DNA from 3 places in the Streptococcus sp. Z554 genome. Region 2 is predicted to be linked to each of the others. Evidence: predicted binding sites of a transcription regulator. Region 2 holds the regulator's gene; each other region holds the start of a gene.
The links. Region 2 encodes Rex, which represses fermentation and respiration genes when NADH is low (regulators of the CRP and FNR family bind a similar motif). Its sites were predicted from a motif close to TTGTGAANTANTTCACAA; they were not measured.

Region 1 (2,269 bases), on a different contig from region 2:
AGTATGGTAAGATTTGAATTCTTCAACAAACTCATCGTAGATTTCTTTATCGATGATGACCGCTTGTTCAGATGCACAGACCATACCGTTGTCAAATGATTTAGACATGACGATATCGTGAGCAGCTTGGCGAATATTAGCTGATTTTTCAACATAAGCTGGAACGTTTCCGGCACCTACCCCAAGAGCTGGTTTACCACATGAGTAAGCCGCTTTAACCATGGCATTACCACCTGTTGCAAGGATTGTCGCAACACCTTCGTGGTTCATAAGTGCACTAGTTGCTTCCATAGATGGTTCAGTAATCCACTGTACACAGTTCTCAGGAGCTCCTGCTTTAATCGCTGCATCACGAACGATTTGAGCAGCGTGAGCTGATGATTCTTGAGCCGATGGGTGGAAGGCAAAGACAATCGGATTACGAGTCTTCAATGAAATCAATGCTTTAAAGATTGCTGTTGAAGTTGGGTTAGTTGTCGGAGTGATCCCACAAACAACACCAACTGGTTCTGCGATAAGAGTCAATCCTGTTACATCGTCTTCTTCGATAACACCAACCGTTTTAGTGTGGCGCATGTTGTTTACTACGTGCTCACAAGCAAATAGGTTCTTGGTTGCTTTATCTTCAAATACTCCACGACCTGTTTCTTCAAAGGCATGTAAAGCCAATTCTCCGTGGGCATCAAGTGCTGCAACCGAAGCTTTAGCTACGATGTAGTCAACTTGATCTTGATCCAACTTACGCATTTCTTCAAGAGCAACCAAAGCTTTTTGTACCAAACCATCGACATGCTTTTCAGCAGCGAGTTTCTTTTCCTCTGGTGTTACAGTTTTTTTATCAGCCATATTTTCCTCCATAGCTTTCAAGGATCGGAAATCCTTTGTTAATTTTTTCACAATCTTATTATAACTCTTTCTTCAAGATTTGTAAACAGTTTCATAGAAATTTCACAAACTTTTTTTATTTGCTTGTGAAAACAGTTTTGAACACACCTACACATGCACTTTTGCTCATATACTTTGTGAATAATTCAATAAAATTTTTATTTTTCACAAACTTCATTGTAAAAAGGTATTGGAAAGCATCTTAATTTCCATGTAAGCGCTTTCTGTATACGCGGTATACTACCCCCTCTAAGAGGAGGTTATTGTGTTTGTTGAAAGAGACCTTGTTTAAAATCACCCTCATAGACAACATCTTGCTCGGTAGTCAGTTTTCCTTTACCTTCAGCCTGGCCATTAACAAAGTCACCTTCATAAACCCAGCCTTCCTTAGCTTGGTAGGTTCCTTTACCGTTAAATGCGCCATTTTTAAATTCCCCAGTATAGGTATCTCCGTTTGAGAAAGTCATCGTTCCTTTGCCATTCATTTTCCCACGAACGATACTTCCATCATATACTAGTGAATCGCCATCCAATTTCAATACTCCTTGCTTAGGCATGCTCCCTACAAATACAAAGATCGCGCAAAGAGCCATGACCACTACTGTCGCAATTTCTAAACGAGGACGTGTTATATAGACGCTGTATCTATCATAGAGTTTCTTTAAATTATCCATTTTTTGCCTCATTTTCTAAACGTGTTAACCAAGCTTTACAACCTGTTAAAACCCGATCATAAGTTTCATCAAAATCCCCTGTATACCAAGGATCCGGAACACTTTCAGAAGCGAATGCCTCTATCTTGTGCTTCTGGCTTTGAGGACACATGCGAGTCAGATCGAGAAGATTGGACTCATCCATTCCAATGATATAATCAAAATATTCAAAATCATTCTTAGTAATTTGTTGTGATGTTTTTGATGAATCATAAGGAATCTCGTGAGATTTAAAGATTTCTTGAGTCCCTTCGTGAATTGGATTCCCGTGTTCCCAAGAAGAAGTTGCTCTACTTTCAATCTCATAATCATCGGTTAAAGATTTCATAACAAATTCTGCCATAGGACTTCGGCAAATATTACCAAGGCAAACAAAAACAATCTTTTTCATCATTATTCCTCATCTTCATAGAAAAACGGGAATGAGATTCACCCCGTTTTATTCTTCAATCGCACTTTCACCTTCGACAACTGTACCTTCAGGTGTGACAGCTTCTTTAACTGGCAAAACTGTTCTAATTGCTCCTAATTCGAAAGTCAAGTAAACTCCGTCTACATCAAGTACGATCGTTCTGTTTTCGGTATCAACTTCATCAACTGTACCGTATAAACCACCGATAGTAATGACTTCATAGCCTTTTTGAAGTTTATTGAGACTCTCCATGCGTTTT
Region 2 (2,269 bases):
TAGCTAAAAAGATGCAAGCTGAGCTGGGAGATAAAAAACAAGAGCACCTGGTGGCGCTCTATCTAAATACTCAAAATCAAATCATTCATCAGCAAACCATTTTTATCGGCTCAGCTACTAGAAGTATTGCTGAACCTAGAGAGATTCTCCACTACGCCTTGAAACATATGGCAACGTCAGTAATTCTAGTTCATAATCATCCTTCAGGAGCAGTGGTTCCCAGTCCCAACGATGACCATGTTACCAAGCTTGTTAAAGAAGCCTGTGAGTTGATGGGGTTGGTCCTATTAGACCATCTAATCGTCTCTCACTCCGATTATTTTAGTTATCGTGAGAAGACAGATATGATATAAAAAACCTGTATATAATACAGGTTTTACAGTTCATTGACGACATAGTCAAAAAGTGTTTTATCTTTGGGACGATTTTCAAAAAGGAATTCTGGATGCCATTGAACACCAAGATAAGGGAAGCCGTCTGTAGTTGTAACAGCTTCGATAATACCATCTTTAGGATCATGAGCTACAACCTTTAGATTCGGAGCTAGGTCCTTAATGCTTTGATGGTGAAAAGAGTTGATATGAGAGATTTCCCCATATATTTCTCGGAGAATCGTATCTGGTTCAGTTATGAGGCGTTGGGTCGTGTATTCGGCCGAACAGTCTTGCCAATGATCCTCAATCTCTTGATAGAGAGAACCACCCATAGCCACGTTAAAGAGTTGAGTTCCACGACAGACAGAGAAAATCGGTTTCTTTTGCTTGATTGCTTCTTTAATGAGGGCTAACTCAAAAATATCGCGTTGAAGGTGGTAATCGTCGCTATCAATAGCTTTTGGTTCACCATAGAATTTTGGGTCAACATTTTGTCCACCAGTTAGGATGAGTTTATCAATTAGGCTAACGTAGTAACGAGCCATTTCTTCATCACCAATTGGTAGGATAATGGGAATTCCTCCGGCTTCTTTAACACCTTCTATAAAGCCTTTCGCAGCATAACTCATCATCAGTTCATCATCTGGATGAGTTTTTTCATTTCCTGTAATCCCAATAACTGGTTTCTTCATAAATAATTTCGCTTTCTAATCCTCTTTACGCATGAAATAGAGGAGGGTTTGAAGTTCGCTTGTGAGATCGACATACTGAACAACTACATCTTTTGGAAGATGTAGGTGAACAGGAGAAAAACTAAGGATACCTTTGATACCAGCATCGACCAGAAGATCAGCAACTTCTTGCGATTTAACACTAGGGACTGTTAGAATAGCTGTTTTTACATCAGCATCTTTAATTTTTTCCTTAATTTGAGAGATTCCATAGATTGGAACACCATCAGGAGTTCGAGTGCCGACCTCTGGATGATCATCTAGATCAAAAGCCATGATGATTTTCATCTTGTTACGCTCATGAAAGCGGTAGTGGAGGAGGGCATGTCCCATATTTCCAATACCCACAAGCATAACATTGGTAATAGAATTATCATTTAAAAGATCAGCGAAAAAGTTCATGAGCTTTTTGACATCATAGCCAAATCCACGACGTCCAAGTTCGCCAAAGTAAGAGAAGTCACGACGAACAGTGGCAGAATCAATTCCAATGGCTTCTGCAATTTGTTTGGAATTAGCTCTTTCAATTTTCTCGGCATTAAATCTTTTAAAAATACGGTAATAGAGAGAAAGTCTCTTTGCTGTTGCTTTTGGAATAGCAGACTGTTTTTCTTTCACAAAATCACAACCTTTCTATCTACTATTTTATAGAAAGCTTGTGAAAATTGCAACAATAACGAAAAAAAACTAAGAAAAATCTTAGTTTAGGTATTTTCGTGATAGGTTGTTAAAAAACGATAAAGATTTCCAAGAAGACCTTGATAGATTTTAACCCCATTGTGGGTCAGTGATGTGACAACAGTCGTATCAGGAAGCGTCACACAGCCTGATAGAGAAAGCATAAGAGCTTCATAGTCTTCGTATTCTTGAATACGCACTACTTGATAGGCATCTTTATAAGTTAATCGAAACATAACAACCTTCTATCTTTCGCTTTTTGTAAATATGCCACGTTCAACCAGGCTATCCATCAAAAAGTAGAATTTCTCTTGGTGGATATGAGTTTCTTCTGATTTGAAGATATCAACTAAACGTAGACCAAATTTATCAGTGATATTGATTTTTACACCAGTTAAGTCTTTGTTGATGATAATCTTAAGTTGGAATCCTTCTCCACTATTTGGAACTTTTTCAAGTAGACGCGTTAATTCATAGTTACCAACT
Region 3 (2,269 bases), on a different contig from region 2:
CATTAACACCAACATTTTCTGGATAAATCCCATGCAAGGATTCTTCCCAAAAAATATCTCGTGAAATCTTGGTGTCCCAGCCTGCTCCAGAAAACTCAGAATTGGCAAACAGGTAAGCTTTGGCTGCCTCTATCTGGGTGAAAGCATTGATAACACGCAGGTAGTTAGATTTTGAAACATCCAGCTGAACTTGACTCCCGCAGATAAAAGCACCATATTCAGGAAAATCATGCAAATCAGCTCTTTCTTGACGACTTCCCATATGCAGGTAATCCATTAGCATCTGGTAGCGTGGATAAGCCACAGGTCGATTGTCATTAGTATCCCAATGCGGATGGATCCCCCATCCCTGGATAGCATGAGCCTTTTCTCCTAATTTTTCTTGAATTACCTTCATATAGGCCTCAAAGCGTCCTTCGACCTCTTGGATATTCTGAGCCCTACCAAAGGCAAATTCCAAGGTCGTGTAGGAAACCTCAAACAGAATTCGATCTTGACTCGTCGGTTCTACAAGTTGAATCGGATTGCCCTCCTGGTCTGCCTTTTCGATTTCCAGACTGAGAGCATCAACCAAAAAACGCATCAGATCCTTACTGACTTCAATATCTGTAGGCTGACCTTTGGTATGAACGATAGGAAACTCCAACTCAATACCGATGTGGAGATCTGGATTTTCTTTGATATTTTTTAAATAGCGGTCTTTTAATAACTGAATTGAAGGGGACATACATACCTCTCACTCTAACTTCTCATACTAGAAATAAATTACTCTCTATTATACCAAAAACTCCTAGAGATCAATCTTAGAAAACCTGTTTGCAACCTCGCTCCCTAGATTTGAGACCAAACAAGTTCCTATTTATATGAAATTTTATTTAACTACGTTAGATATCATTGTTCAAATTTCACATACTTATCAACCAGTTAAGCGATTTCATATATTTTTGCATAAATCTCCTTGCACTATATTAAATATTGTGATATAATTCACATATAAACAAAAAAGAGGGCAGTTCAAATTCGACTTCACTTAAATCACGATTTAAGGCAAGCCCCTTTTCCTCTGCACCTCAACTACTAACCAAGGAGGATAGCTATGAAAGCTGTTGTTGTAAATCCAGAAAGCACTGGTGTTGCTATTGAAGAAAAAGTGCTCCGCCCGCTCGAAACTGGGGAAGCACTTGTTGAAGTTGAGTACTGTGGTGTTTGCCACACTGACCTCCACGTTGCCCATGGTGACTTTGGAAAAGTTCCAGGACGTGTTCTCGGTCACGAAGGGATCGGTATCGTAAAAGAAGTCGCTCCTGATGTTAAGAGCCTAAAAGTTGGCGACCGTGTCAGTGTTGCTTGGTTCTTTGAAGGCTGTGGTATGTGTGAATATTGTACAACCGGACGCGAAACCCTTTGCCGTACAGTAAAAAATGCTGGCTACTCAGTTGATGGTGGTATGGCAGAACAATGTATCGTAACTGCAGATTATGCCGTTAAGGTTCCAGAAGGTCTCGATCCAGCCCAAGCTTCTTCAATCACTTGCGCCGGTGTTACCACCTACAAGGCTATCAAAGAAGCAAAAGTTGAGCCAGGCCAATGGGTTGTACTCTATGGTGCTGGAGGACTTGGTAACTTAGCTGTTCAATACGCTAAAAAAGTATTCAACGCTCACGTTATCGCAGTAGATATTAACAACGATAAACTTGCTCTAGCTAAAGAAGTTGGTGCTGATATCGTGATTAATGGTCTTGAAGTCGAAGATGTTCCCGGCCTTATCAAAGAAAAAACAAACGGTGGTGCTCACTCAGCTGTCGTAACGGCTGTATCAAAAGTTGCCTTCAACCAAGCAGTTGACTCTGTTCGTGCAGGCGGTCGTGTAATAGCTGTCGGACTCCCTTCAGAAATGATGGATCTAAGCATCGTTAAAACAGTTCTTGACGGTATTCAGGTTATCGGTTCCCTTGTTGGTACACGTAAAGATTTGGAAGAAGCCTTCCAATTTGGTGCTGAAGGTCTCGTTGTTCCAGTCGTTCAAAAACGGCCTGTCGAAGATGCCATTGCTGTCTTTGATGAAATGGCTGCTGGTACCATCCAAGGTCGCATGGTTCTAGACTTTACTCATTAAGATAGATCATAAATAGCAAAACGAGGTAGGGACAAAAGACCCCGCCTCGATTTTTTTGTGCAATAAAATTTTGACATAGCAATTTATTGAGCTTAAAGTTCTTTTTTTAACGCTCAAGAACACTATTGATGAAAAACGTCATTTTCTATCCAC

Region 1: the regulator Rex is predicted to act here: its motif matches at 882-899, upstream of adhE (bifunctional acetaldehyde-CoA/alcohol dehydrogenase).
Region 3: the regulator Rex is predicted to act here: its motif matches at 976-993, upstream of adhP (alcohol dehydrogenase AdhP).

Annotation. Positions count from the first base shown of each region.
Region 1 is NZ_JBRKNV010000005.1:7,260-9,528, forward strand. It holds gene adhE (bifunctional acetaldehyde-CoA/alcohol dehydrogenase) at 1-846, opposite strand, end outside; gene ACVC7R_RS05445 (hypothetical protein) at 1,146-1,559, opposite strand; gene ACVC7R_RS05450 (low molecular weight protein-tyrosine-phosphatase) at 1,552-1,989, opposite strand; gene yajC (preprotein translocase subunit YajC) at 2,038-2,269, opposite strand, start outside.
Region 2 is NZ_JBRKNV010000001.1:270,773-273,041, reverse strand. It holds gene radC (RadC family protein) at 1-353, shown strand, start outside; gene ACVC7R_RS01410 (gamma-glutamyl-gamma-aminobutyrate hydrolase family protein) at 377-1,066, opposite strand; gene ACVC7R_RS01405 (redox-sensing transcriptional repressor Rex) at 1,082-1,723, opposite strand; gene ACVC7R_RS01400 (DUF4649 family protein) at 1,810-2,019, opposite strand; gene ACVC7R_RS01395 (DUF1831 domain-containing protein) at 2,029-2,269, opposite strand, start outside.
Region 3 is NZ_JBRKNV010000003.1:163,627-165,895, reverse strand. It holds gene ACVC7R_RS04495 (gamma-glutamylcysteine synthetase) at 1-727, opposite strand, end outside; gene adhP (alcohol dehydrogenase AdhP) at 1,097-2,116, shown strand.